Regions from separate parts of the Actinoplanes sp. NPDC023936 genome, predicted to be linked through region 3. Evidence: riboswitches for the same ligand, from Rfam matches in the RefSeq annotation. Region 3 holds a riboswitch; each other region holds the start of a gene.
The links. Region 3 has a riboswitch for cyclic di-AMP ahead of AB0F72_RS22345 (NlpC/P60 family protein). Riboswitches for the same ligand answer to the same signal wherever they lie in the genome.
Positions count from the first base shown of each region.

Region 1: linked by a shared signal. The riboswitch ahead of AB0F72_RS27860 (transglycosylase family protein) and the one ahead of AB0F72_RS22345 (NlpC/P60 family protein) in region 3 are both predicted to bind cyclic di-AMP.
Region 2: linked by a shared signal. The riboswitch ahead of AB0F72_RS23725 (NlpC/P60 family protein) and the one ahead of AB0F72_RS22345 (NlpC/P60 family protein) in region 3 are both predicted to bind cyclic di-AMP.

Region 1 covers NZ_JBEZZR010000025.1:86,899-91,170, forward strand. Annotated here, with positions in the region: gene AB0F72_RS27850 (LysR family transcriptional regulator) at 1-750, opposite strand, end outside; gene AB0F72_RS27855 (nuclear transport factor 2 family protein) at 821-1,177, shown strand; gene AB0F72_RS27860 (transglycosylase family protein) at 1,228-1,911, opposite strand; cyclic di-AMP (ydaO/yuaA leader) riboswitch at 1,912-2,084, opposite strand; gene AB0F72_RS27865 (saccharopine dehydrogenase NADP-binding domain-containing protein) at 2,292-3,530, shown strand; gene AB0F72_RS27870 (GNAT family N-acetyltransferase) at 3,666-4,272, shown strand, end outside.
Region 2 covers NZ_JBEZZR010000019.1:27,709-31,980, reverse strand. Annotated here, with positions in the region: gene rsmH (16S rRNA (cytosine(1402)-N(4))-methyltransferase RsmH) at 1-67, opposite strand, end outside; gene mraZ (division/cell wall cluster transcriptional repressor MraZ) at 310-741, opposite strand; gene AB0F72_RS23725 (NlpC/P60 family protein) at 1,700-2,488, opposite strand; cyclic di-AMP (ydaO/yuaA leader) riboswitch at 2,528-2,696, opposite strand; gene AB0F72_RS23720 (MurT ligase domain-containing protein) at 3,076-4,272, shown strand, end outside.
Region 3 covers NZ_JBEZZR010000017.1:29,554-33,825, reverse strand. Annotated here, with positions in the region: gene AB0F72_RS22350 (AAA family ATPase) at 1-1,253, opposite strand, end outside; gene AB0F72_RS22345 (NlpC/P60 family protein) at 1,403-2,338, opposite strand; cyclic di-AMP (ydaO/yuaA leader) riboswitch at 2,394-2,529, opposite strand; gene AB0F72_RS22340 (M56 family metallopeptidase) at 2,684-3,589, opposite strand; gene AB0F72_RS22335 (BlaI/MecI/CopY family transcriptional regulator) at 3,586-3,999, opposite strand; gene AB0F72_RS22330 (cytochrome ubiquinol oxidase subunit I) at 4,090-4,272, shown strand, end outside.

The sequences.
Region 1 (4,272 bases), on a different contig from region 3:
GGCATATGCGGTGGCCATCGATTCGCTCAGCACGGCAACCCCGAGCCCGCGGCGGGCCAGGCCTGCCACGGTGTCCGGCGAGGTCGCCGCGAGAGCGACCGAAGGATCAACACCCTCCGCTGCGCGGGCTTTGTCGAGCACGTCACGGATGCCGGTGCCCACCGGCAGGCAAATTATCGGGTACGTGGACAGCGCGGTGACCGAGAGACGCGCATGACCAGCTAGTTCACTGTCCGGCGGGATCAGCGCGACGAGCCGCTCACTCGCGATCACGTGGCTCGCGAGGTGTTCGGGAGGCTCGCCTGCCAGCCCGGCCAGCGCCAAATCTAGGTCGCCGGATCGGATGCCGGCGACGAGTTGGTCTGAGTTCGCTTCCACCAGTTCGAGTTCGATGTCGGGGTGTTCCCGGTGGAACGCTGCAAAGGCGTCGAAAAGGGGCGTCACCTCGCACCCGATCACCATGCCGATCACGAGCCGACCCCGGACCAGGCCGTGCACGTCGTCGATCGCGTCCCGGAGGTCGGCTGCGGCGTCGAGCGCCGCGCGAGCGTGCCGGAGTGCCGCCTCCCCCGCGTCGGTGAGCCGGGCGACACGTCCCGCACGGTCGAAGAGCCGGGTGCCGAGCTCGTGCTCCAGGGCTTTGATCTGTGCGCTCACACCGGACTGGGTGATGTGCATGCGCTCGGCGGCGCGGGTGAAGTTGGCCGTCTCGGCGACCGTGACGAAGTACTCGAGCTGACGCAGATCCATGACTAATTCTAATGGTTGCCAGAAGAACTATGCGTTGGACTTGTGGGTGGACCTCCGGAAAACTGAAGCCATGACCGAGCAAGCACACCGCCCTGAGGACCTGACCAGGCTGTTCGTCGAGCGCGCCAACGCGAAGGACGCCGACGGGCTCGCCATGTTGTATGAGGAGGATGCCGTGATGGCTTACCCGCCGGGCAGCCAGACGCGTGGCCGCGAGGCGATCCGCAAACTGTGGGCCGACCTGTTGCCGCACATGCCCGAGTTCGAGCCCGAGCCGCCGCTGCCCACACTGATCAGCGGCGACCTGGCGCTGACTTCGACGCCCCCGAGTGACGGCTCGGGCGCCCGAGCCCAGGTCGCTCGCCGCCAGCCGGACGGCACGTGGCTGCGCGTGCTCGACCAGCCGGAGTTCACACGGCCGGAGTGACCACGCTCCGGGCGCCCCGACCGGGACGCCCGGCGTCTCCACGGGCCGGCTCAGAGCTTGATCCGCTGACCGACGAAAAGGCGGTGCGGGCTGCTGAGGACGTCGTCGTTGAAGCGGTAGAGGGCGCGCCAGCCTCCGGCAACGTGGTGCCGGCTGGCAATGCGCGCGAGGGTGTCCCCTCTCCGGACGACATAGGTCCGCGTGCCAGACCGAGGCGTGGCCGTCGCGCTCTGAAGCACAACGCCCCGCCCAGCAGCGCCCCGCCCAGCAGCGAGCCGACCAGCAGCGGACCGATCAGCAGCGGACCGATCAGCAGCAGCCCGATCGACAGTGGGCCGCACCACACGCGCCGGAGACTTGCGGACCGCTTTGCGGCTCACCTTGACGTTCGCTCGCTTGCCGCAGTGTGGCCAAGCGCCGATTCCCTGTCCCCGCAACACACGCTCGGCCACCCGGATCTGCTCCACTTTCGTGGCGCGGTTCGCGGTTCGGGCGTAACGCGTACCGCCGTAGGCACGCCATGTGCCGCGGCTGAACTGGAGGCCGCCGTAATACCCGTTTCCCGTGTTGATGCGCCAGTTGCCGCCGGACTCGCAGCGGGCGATGGCGTCCCAGTTCACCTCGGACGACACAGCCTGTGCGGGCGCGGCCGGGCCCAGCAGGCCAACGGTGCCGACGAGACCAGCGACGGCTACACCGAACGCGAGATGGACCTGCTTTCGGATTTGCACCATTTCAGTTGTCCTCCACGCCTGCGAGGTCAGCTGTCGGGTTCGGGCAGAGTGGCCCGGCCGCGTGGTGCGGCTTCACCCCAAGACGCGTGAGCGCCGAGGAACTTGTGGGTCCCCCGCTCCATGCCTTCGAGTTGTGATCCGTGGTCGGCGGCAGGATTCGGCGTTCCGGCCACGGTGCCCGCTCAGGCGGGCCACCGACGGAAGTCCACGGACGGATCGGGCGCGCTTACGCCTGGATCCGGGTCCGGTGGAGCTGTTACACCAAATTAACCCTTTGATCCGAGCTTGTATGGATAACTCGGCAGATTTTTTCCGACCCGCCTACCAGGAGGATTGTGGTGTGCTGCGCACTCTCCACGGAGGGTGCACAATCGGCAGCCATGAGCGATCAAGCGCGCGACTTCGATGTGATCGTCTATGGCGCCACCGGTTTCGTCGGTGTCCTCGTCGCACGGCATCTCGCCGGATTCGCGCCGGCCGGCACCCGGATCGCCCTCGCCGGACGGTCACAGCAGAAGCTCGAAGCCGTCCGTTCCCGGCTGAACGTCGACTGGCCACTCGTGGTCGCCGACGCCGCTGACACCACCGCCCTCGGTGCGTTGGCTTCCTCCACCCGAGTGGTCATCACGACCGTCGGTCCTTATGCGAAGTACGGCCGGGTGCTCGCTCACGCGTGCGCCGAAGCAGGCACGGACTATGTCGACCTGACCGGCGAAGTGCTGTTCGCGCGGGACAGCATCGACGAGAACCACGAGCTGGCGCGGCAAACCGGGGCGAGGATCGTGCACTCCTGCGGGTTCGACTCGATCCCGTCCGACATCGGGGTCCACGTGCTGCACTCGCTGGTGCAGGCGGACGGCGCCGGCGAGCTGACCGACACCACGCTGGTGGTGACGAGCATCCGGGCCGGCATCAGCGGCGGCACGATCGACTCGATGCGCAACCAGATCGACGTGATGGCCAAGGATCGCCGGCTGCGGCGGATCGGTGCCAGCCCGTACTCGCTGAGTCCCGACCGTGAGGCCGAGCCGGACCTCGGCCGTCAGGAAGACATGATCACGCTCCCGGCTTCCGAAGTGGATCCGTCGTTGCGCGGGCATCTCGCGCCGTTCGTGATGGCGTCCTACAACACACGCGTGGTGCGGCGCAGCAACGCTCTTCGCGGCTGGGCCTACGGACGGCGTTTCCGCTACCGCGAGGTGATGAGCGTCGGCACGTCGCCGCTGTCACCGGTGCTGGCCCTCGGCACGAAGGTGGCGCTCGGCGGCCTGGTCCTCGGTCTGACGGTGCCCCCGATCCGTTTCGTGCTGGACCGGGTGCTCCCGAAACCCGGTGCCGGCCCGAGCGAGCAGAGTCAGCAGTCGGGGCACTTCACGATCGACATCTTCACCACGACGAGCAGCAGGGCGCGATACACGTCGCGGTTCCGGGCCAAAGGCGATCCAGGTTACGCGGCGACCGCGGTGATGCTCGGCGAGGCGGCGCTGGCCCTGGCGCTGGATCGGGACAAGCTACCGGCATCGGAGGGAGGTGTGCTGACCCCGGCGACTGCCATTGGCGACGCGCTGGTCGACCGTCTGCGAACAGCCGGGATGGAGATCGCCGCGCGCAAATTGTGAGACGGATTCGCCTGACTGAAGATCCGGCAAACGCCACATACTTTCTTGAGCGCTGGTCAAGAGCGGTATCGAGAAGCCGACCAAATATCGATCGCGACTAGCACTAACCGGGTCTTTGTGGGCAGGATTCGGAGGGTGACCGCCGACCCTCTGCCCTATCCGCTGAGGTTGACGGGAACCGGCATCATCCTGCGCGAGTGGCGTCCAGACGATCTGGACGATCTGGTCGCGCTGCTGGACGAGCCGGAAATCGCGCGCTGGACGCCGATGCCGTCACCCTTCGACGCCGAAGCCGGCCGCGCGTACCTCAAGCGTGCCCACCAGGGACGCGCCAACGGCAGCCGGATCCAGCTCGCCATCACCGCCGACGGCGGGCTCCCGGTCGGCGAAGTGCTGCTCTTCGCCGTCGATCCCAACCTGCGCGAGGCCGAGCTCGGCTATCTGGTGGGTCACCCCTACCGCCGGCGCGGGCTCGCGTCGGGGGCGCTCTCACTGCTTTCCGGGTACGCGTGCCACACGCTCCGCCTGCGCCGCCTCCTGCTGCGCATCGATCCAGCGAACGTGGCGAGCACGTCGGTGGCCCGTCGGTGCGGTTACTGGCTGACCGGAGAACCTCCGATCCACCAGGAAGGACCTTACGGACCGAGCCGGCTGGACACCTGGGAGCTCGTCGACGGCCGCGCCGCCACCCGCACCGAACGCCTGAAAAATGTCGCATCCCGGCGGTACGGTCGTCGCACCT
Region 2 (4,272 bases), on a different contig from region 3:
ACTCAAGACAGCGCTCGAGCAGCACCGGCACGTGTGTGCCTCGCGGCTCCCCCATTACGACCCCCATTGCCTGCCCGTTCGCGTCTCACCCAGGTGTTGCTCGTTCGCCGTACCGGCCCGGCCGCCCGTCCGTACCGCCAGATCCCCATCCGCTCGTGTCCCGTGCCGGGCTGTCCCATAGCGGGACGGCCGGCCCCGGACACGCGCCTGGCGCCGGGGAAGAGGCGCCAGGAGCGGGAGCGGCTGGAGATCTCGCAGTACGGCGGCAGTGGCGTCCGGGCCGCGTTGCGGCCACCGAGGTGCCACGCCTTACAGTCCGCCGGGCAGCACCCCCTCCTCGATGTCGGCGAACTCTTCCTCGCTCGCCGTGAGGTAGTCGTCCCAGGCCTGCTTGTCCCAGACCTCGACCCGGGTGCTCGCCCCGATCACCACGAGGTCGCGGCCGAGACTCGCGTACTCCCGCAAGTGCGCCGGGATCGTCACCCGGCCCTGCTTGTCGGGCACCTCGTCGTGCGCGCTGGCGAAGAACACCCGGCTGTAAGCCCGGGCGGCCTTGTTCGTCACCGGCGCCTCACGGAGCTGACCGGCGATGCGCTGGAACTCCGGCATCGGGAACACGTACAGACAGCGCTCCTGCCCCTTCGTGATCACGACACCTCCCGCCAGCTCATCACGGAACTTCGCCGGGAGGATCAGCCGGCCCTTTTCGTCCAGGCGCGGGGTGTGCGTGCCGAGGAACATCGGCCAACCCCCCTTGCCGTGGCGTCGCACTCCTTCGCGGTGGAGCGGTCTCGCCTGTCAACTCGGGCCGACAGTCCCGGTTCATTTCCTCGGTCCTGCCACTGCGCCCCACTCTACTCCACTTCCCTCCACCTGCAACCCGAATGGAGCCGCTCGCGAGCCCTTTTCGCGGACGTATTCCCAGTTCACAGGCGGTGCCCCCAAGTGGAGGGCCGAACCATGATCGACGGAGTCTCGTTTCCGACATCGAGCCCAGCCGGTCCGAAAGCTCCCTGTTCAAAGTGTGGGAGGCCACCCTTCACCGCAAAGGTGGAGCAAAGTGGAGCCCCCAGGTGGAGCAAAAGTGAGCCCCCCAGGTGGAGCAAAACGGAGCCGCCAAATCCCGAGCCGTAGCGCACACAGGTATCGCGCCACCCCACCCCCGCGAGCCGTAGCCCACGCAGGTACCGCGCCACCCCACCCCCGCGAGCCGTAGCCCAGGCGGGTAAAAGCCCTGTGATCACAGGCCTCAGCTACGGCCCGGCGCCGCGAGCCGTAGCCCGCGCAGGCAACAACCCCGTGATCACAGGCCCCAGCTACGGCCCGGCATCGCCAGCCGTAGCCCCGACAGGCAACAGGCCCTTGATCACAGGCCTGAGCTACGGCTCGCCCACCCGGGGCCGCCCGAACCGCCGGCGATCACCCGGCGAGCCCGTAGCGCGTGCCCATGCACCGGTAGCGAAACCCGCCGGACGGCCCGGACCACCCACCCGGCCGCGCGGACTCACGGGAACGGCTCGTCTGCGGCGGGGAACGGGGTCACCCGTACCCGAAAAAGAAACGCCTGTGGGGCGTGACCCATCATCGGGCCACACCCCACAGGCGTGATCAACGGCTACGGCGCCACCACGCCGCGTGCCGGTCCTTCCTTACTTACTACAGACGTCACCCAACTACAGGCGACACCCAACTACAGACGTCAGGCGACGAGACGCCGGACGACGTAGTTCTTGCTCCAGATCTTGTGCTTGCCGACCCGGGCGCCGGTGTGCGGCGAGTCGTAGATGTAGCCGTTACCGGCGTAGATGCCGGCGTGGTAGCCGTACGACCCGTTGCGGAAGACGATCAGGTCGCCGACCTTCTTCTTGCTCTTGCTGACGCTCTTGCCGTACTTCTGCTGCGAGTTCGCCTTGTGGGGCAGCGACTTGCCGGCTGCCTTCTTGTAGACGTACTTGGTGTAGCCCGAGCAGTCGAAGCGCTTGGGGCCCGACGCGCCGTACTTGTACAGGGCGCCCTTGTGCTTCTTCGCCTCAGCGAGGATCTTCGCGCCGCTGGCCTTGACGGTGATCTTCGTCTTGCCGGTGCTCGCGGTGCTGAAGCCGGAGCCCGTGAAGAGGGTCCGGATGTAGTACGTGTTCTTGGGGGCGTACTTGAGGGTGACCGTCCCGTTCTGGTTCTTGACGGTCTCGGTGTCCCACGTCTTCCACTTGCCGCCGACCAGGCCCTGGAGCCGGACCGTGCCCTTGGCGACCTTGCCGGTACGCGGGTCGATGACCTTGGCGGTCACCTTGAGGGTGGAGCCCCAGGGGAGCTTCCGGGTGCTGGCCTTGGCGGTCAGCTTGGGCTTGACCTTCGCGGCCGCCGCGGAAGCGGCGACCTTGACGACCGGGGTGGTGCTGGCCGCGACCGCGGGAGACGCGGTGACCAGCTGCCCGGCGCAGAGGCAGAGACCCAGAGACAGTGCGACTGTGCCGGCGCCGCGAGACACGCGGCTGCCACGGCGCGAACTGTGTTCGTGCACGGTAGAGATATCCCTCCGGCACGCCTGCGAGGTTAGCTGTCGGGTTCGGGCGGGAAGGTGTGCCCGGTCGCTAGGCGACTTCACCCCGAGGCCGGTGTGGAGCTGAACCGGCCGGTTATGGGTCCCCCGTCCCTGCCCCCTGATGCCTTGTGTGTGGTTCCGGTGTTGCGGTGGTCGCACCGTCCAGCTCGGGGCAGGGCTCGGCGTGGGCCGGGCTGGTGCGAGCCGGATGCGTTTGCACCCGGCCCAACCTTGGTACCCGACCTTCCGCGTGATCGTCAGGGCCGAAAATGTCACGCACAGTAATTGGCACACATGTCGGTGTCCGGTTTGTTACCGCCCGGAGACAAATGCCATTACCCCTTGGGGTCGTCCGAACACGATCAGTCGAAGGTTACGGGTGAAACAGAACACACAATTCTTCGGCCGCCAACCCGGAACCCATGTCAAAACGTTGAGAGCGGTACAAACACAAGTCGCATCCGATCTTGACCGGACGGCAACTCGACGTAACCTTTCGGTCCGGTACCCTCGCTGGCGTGACGGACGGGAAGATGCCTCTTATCGCCAAGGTCGCGACCACTGCGTCGAAGACCGCCGCGGCGCTCTCCAGGGCTGCTGGACGCGGCGACGGCTCGGTCATCGGCGGCTGGATCGGCCTCAAGATCGACCCCGACCTGCTGGCCCACCTCTCGTCCGGCCGGGCTGTGGCGCTCGTCTCCGGGACCAACGGCAAGACCACCACGACGCGGCTCACCGCCGCGGCGGTCGGTGTGCTCGGCCGGGTCGCCACGAACTCATTCGGCGCGAACATGCCGACCGGCCACACCTCGGCGCTGGCGAAAGAGGGACACACCCCGTTCGCCGTCCTCGAGGTCGACGAGCACTATCTGGCCCAGGTCATCGAGGCCACCCGCCCCAAGGTGGTGGCCCTGCTCAACCTCTCCCGCGACCAGCTGGACCGGGCGAAGGAGGTGGCGATGATGGCGCAGCTGTGGAAGACCACGCTCGCCAGCCACCCCAACATCAAGGTCGTGGCGAACTCGGACGACCCGATGGTCGTCTGGGCCGCCAGCAGCAGCCCGCAGGTGACCTGGTTCAGCGCCGGCCAGCGCTGGCTCGACGACTCGTTCGTCTGCCCGGAGAGCGGCCATCCGATCGAGCGCGCCAACGGCGACTGGTGGTGCACCGGCTGCCCGCTGCGCCGGCCCCGCGCGCACTGGTCGGTCGAGGACGAGGGCGTGATCGACCCGCGCGGCGACTGGCACCTGGTGAAACTTCAGCTTCCCGGCAAGGTGAACATCGGCAACGCGGCCACCGCGCTCGCCGTCGCCGCCGAGTTCGGGGTGCGCCCGATAGAGGCGCTGCCCCGGCTCTCCCGGGTGACGTCGATCGCCGGGCGGTACGCGCAGGTCGACCGGGACGGCCGCAACATCCGGCTGCTGCTCGCCAAGAACCCGGCCAGCTGGCTGGAGGCGTTCGACATGGCGGAGCACGCGCCGACACTGCTCTCCATCAACGCCCGCGACCCCGACGGCTTCGACACCTCGTGGCTGTACGACGTCGACTTCTCACCACTGCGCAACCGCCCGGTGCTGATCACCGGCGACCGCGCCTACGACCTGGCCGTCCGGCTCCAGGTGAACCAGGTGCCGTTCCGGCACGTACAGAGTTTCGACGAGGCGCTGCGGGCCGTTCCGCCCGGCCGACTCGAAGTGATCGCCAACTACACGGCGTTCCAGGACATCCGA
Region 3 (4,272 bases):
TCGTCGTACTCGCCGCTCTCGTTCGCGAACATCGCCACGTTGCGGGCGGTCGCGAACCACGCGTCGGTCGACGGGCGCACCTCGCGGGCGGCGGCCATCATGTCGGCCTGGCCGATCATCCGGATCTCGCCGGACGCGATCGAGTCACGCATCGCGTACTCCGCGGCGGTCTCGCACAGGTGCGCCAGGTCCGCGCCGGAGTAGTGCTCGGTGGCCGCCGCGACCTGGTCCAGGTCGACGCCGGCTACCGGGCGGTCCCGGAGGTGGAATTCCAGGATCGCGGCGCGGGCCGGGCGGTCCGGCGGCAGCACCAGCACGGTACGGTCCAGGCGTCCCGGCCGCCGCAACGCGGAGTCGACGTCCCAGGGCGCGTTCGTGGCCGCGAGGACGAACACCCCGTCGTTGCCGCCCTCGACCCCGTCCAGCTCGGTGAGCAGCTGGTTCACCACGGTCCGCATCGACGACTGGAGCTGGCTGCGCTTGTGGCCGAGCGCGTCGATCTCGTCCAGGAACAGCACGCACGGCGCGTGGCCGCGAGCCGACTCGAACAGGTCGTGCAGGTTCTTCTCCGAGCTGCCGACCCACATGTTCAGCACGTCGGTGATGCTGAGCGAGATGAACGCGGCGCCCATCTCACCGGCGACCGCCCGGGCCAGGAACGTCTTGCCGCAGCCGGGCGGGCCGTAGAGCAGCAGGCCGCCGCGGAGGCTCTTGCCGAACAGCGACCGCAGCTTCGGGTTGCGCAGCGGGCCGAGGAACGAGACCTCGAGGCGCTTCTTCACGTCGGCCATGCCGCCGACGTCGGCGAGCGTGATCGTGGAGCTCTCGACGTCGAAGACCCGGTCCTGGTGGCCCCGGACCGGGTCCGGCTCGCCGGTGTGGGTGAACCGGGGCGGGACGACGTCGCCGAACTGCTGCTCCATGGCGGACCAGTCGACGGCGGCCGGCGACGGCGCAGCCGGCGGCTCGGCCGAGGGCTGCGGCTCGGCCGAGGGCGGCGCGACCGGCTGCTCGGCCGGCTTTTCGGCCGGCGGCGCCGGGGTAGCGGCCGGGGTGGTTCCGAGCGCCCGGCCCATCAGCTGCTGGGCGGTGGCGTTGCCCGGCTCGCGGGCGAGCACCTGAGCGGCATGCCCGATCGCCTCCGCGCCCCGGCCCGCGGCCACCAGCAGCTCGGCCAGGTGCAGGCGCAGCGGGAGGTCGTCGGGACGGGCCTGCACCGCGGCGGTGAGGCTGTCGATCAAGGGGTCGCTCATGACAGGCGATTATGCCCCCGCCGAGTTCGCCGCCCGGCGGGTACTGCGGCACGGGTGAGATCCGCCGGGCGGAAAAGCGCGCGGTTGAGGCCGGACAAACGAAGATCGCCCCCCGCACTCCGGCGAGGGGCGATCTTCGTCAGCGATTCCTAACCTGGCCGGCGATAGCCCGCGATGGGACCGCGGTCGATCGTCGCCATCCGCACGTAGTCGCCCGTGTGCGGTGCGTGCACCACCTTGCCGCCGCCGATGTAGATGGCGACGTGGTGCACATCGGAGTAGTAGAAGACCAGGTCGCCCGGCTTCAACTCGTCCCGGCTGACCGACTTGGTCGAGCCCCACTGGTCTTTCGTGTAGTGCTCGAGGTGAACACCGACAGCCGCCCACGCCTCCTGCGTCAGACCCGAGCAGTCGTAACTGTTCGGGCCGTTGGAGCCGAAGACATAGGGCTTGCCGATCAGGTCGCACGCCCGCTGGGCCGCGCGACCACCCTTGTCGTTGGTGTAGGTGACCGGGCAGGGGCCGGTGCGCAGCGCGCCGTCGTCGGCGTTCGCCGTGCCGTAGGCCTCGATCCGGAGCTTCTGGAGGTCCTTGATCTCCTTCTCGATCGCCTTCTTCTTCGACGCCAGGTCCGTGTCCCGGACGGCGATCTCGGAGGCGAGCTGGTCCACCTTGGCCTTGTCGCCCGCGTACTTGTCGCGGAGCTGCGCCACGTGCTCGATGGACTCGGTCTGGTGCTGGGCCAGCTGGTCGAGCAGCGCGAGCTTCTCGGTCAGCGACGTCGGCGAACCACTGATGACCATCGCGTTGAACGCGTTCGGCGGGCCCTGCATGTACGCGTCCACGGCCATGCCCCGGACCTGGGCCATGGCGACATCCACCTTCACCTGCAGTGGCTTCAGCGTCTTCTCCAGCGAAGACTGCTGCTTGCGCAGCTTCTTCAGCTTGGCGTGCACCGAGTTGTACTCCTCGATGACGGGCTCGAGCTTGTTCCACTGCTCGTCGATTTGCTTCTCGACGCTTGCCGGCGTGGGCTCGGCATGGGCAACGGCGGGACCAGTGAGAACGATTCCGGCCGCGGCCATTACGCAGACCAAACCGCGTAAGAGGCCTTTCCGTTTCACTTAGGTGCGTTGTCCTTTCTTCCCACTCGACCGCCGACCGGGTTAGCTGACGGGTTCGGGCGGGAAGCTGCCCGGCCGCTCGGGGGGAGCGGCTTCACCCCGGGACTACCTGGGTCCCCGGCGCGCTTTGTCTCTCGAGGCACTCGGTCTCGAAGCACTCGGCGTTTAGGCGGCGGCTCGGCAGATCGGCCGGGTGGACGATTGGGGGGCTACCGAACCGGGAACCACCGTACCGGTCACGGAACGCGGAAGAAAAGGTCGTCCGCGTGGCGAAACCGTGCGCTCCATTTCCCTTACGGAGAGTGGCTAAAAGGGCCAGGTGTTAATCGCGCGCCCCAGCCACGGCACCACCAAGATCACTGTGGGTAGCACCAGGAGACCCGCCGCGGCGGCGCTCGCGGCGACCGTCAGTGACCGGCTCTCGGGCAGATCCAGGCGCGCCAGGCGCCGCCGGCGGGCCTCCCCCGCGGCCCCGTCGGCGAGCACCCCCTCGGCGAGCGGCAGCGCATCGGCGAGACGACCCAGCGCGGCCCGCAGCGGCGCCGGCCCGGTGCGGCGCCGCGCGGCATCGTCGGCCACCATCTCCAGCAGCAGGTGTACGGCGTCGAGCGGCACCCGGCTGCGCAGCAGTTTCGGCACCGCCTGGTAGAAGGCGGTGAACGACTCCATCACCAGCTCGTGCCGGTGCCGCAGGTGGGCGCGCTCGTGCGCCAGCACCGCGTCCACCTGGTCCCGGTCGAGAACCTGCAGCACCGCGTCGCTGAGCACCACCCGCGGCTGGCGGCCGGGCACGCAGTACGCCATCGGCAGCGCGCCGTCGAGGATCCGCACCTCGCCACCCTTGATGTCGTCGCGCCGCTCCACCCGGTCCAGCAGATCCACCAGGGTCCGGTGCCGGGCCCGCCGGGCACGGGCCCGGGAGGTCACCTTGGCGAGCGAGATCAGCAGCCGGATCACGATGGTCGCGGCGATGGCGAGCGACAGGACGAGCGCGACCACCGTCTCCGGATGGCGCGCGCCGGCCGCCCGGGTCACCTCCTCCGGGGCGGCGAGCACCACCCCGAGCGCGCAGAGCACCGCGGTCAGGGTGAGCGCCTGCCAGAGCAGGACGCCGGCGACGGGGGCCCGGTCCGGCCACTTCGCCCTGGCCAGGATGCCGGGCGCGATCAGCGAGAGGGTCAGACCCAGCGCGCCCAGCAGCAGCGCTGTCACGGTTTCCGGTCGGCTGCCGCTTTGATCGCCGCGGCCAGCGCCTCCGGCGGGAGCTGACCCATGAAGTACGCCAGCGCGGCGTCCCGGTCCGGGGTGGCGCTGAGCGCGTCGAACATCAGGCCGGCGGTCATCTCCTCGCGGGTCTGCGCCGGGGCGTAGCGGTAGGCGCGGTCCGCTTTCTGCTGGGTGACCAGGCCTTTCTTGGCGAGCCGGTCGAGCACTGTCATGACCGTGGTGTACGCCAGGTCGCGGTCACGGCTGAGCAGCTCGTGCACCTGGCGGACGGTCAGCGGCTCCGGCGCGTCCCAGAGCTTCGTCATGACCTCACGCTCGAGGTCGCCCAGGTTCTTCGAGAGCGAGGTCTTCGAAAGCGAGGTCTTCGAAAGCGGGTTCTTCGAGAGCGGCGCCATGTGTTCCATCCTACGGGAGGCCTACGTCAGGTTGTCGTACTACACGACGTAGTATCTACTACGAAGCGTCGTACTACGTTGGGGGAACCCGTGGACGTGCTTGACCTGACCCGGCTGCAGTTCGCGGTCGTCACGATCTACCACTACCTGTTCGTGCCGCTGTCGATCTGCCTGGCCGCGACCGCAGCGGGGCTGCAGCTGGCCTGGATGCGGACGTCTCGGGAGAAATACCTGCATCTGACGAAGTTCGTCGGCAAGCTGCTGATCGCCACC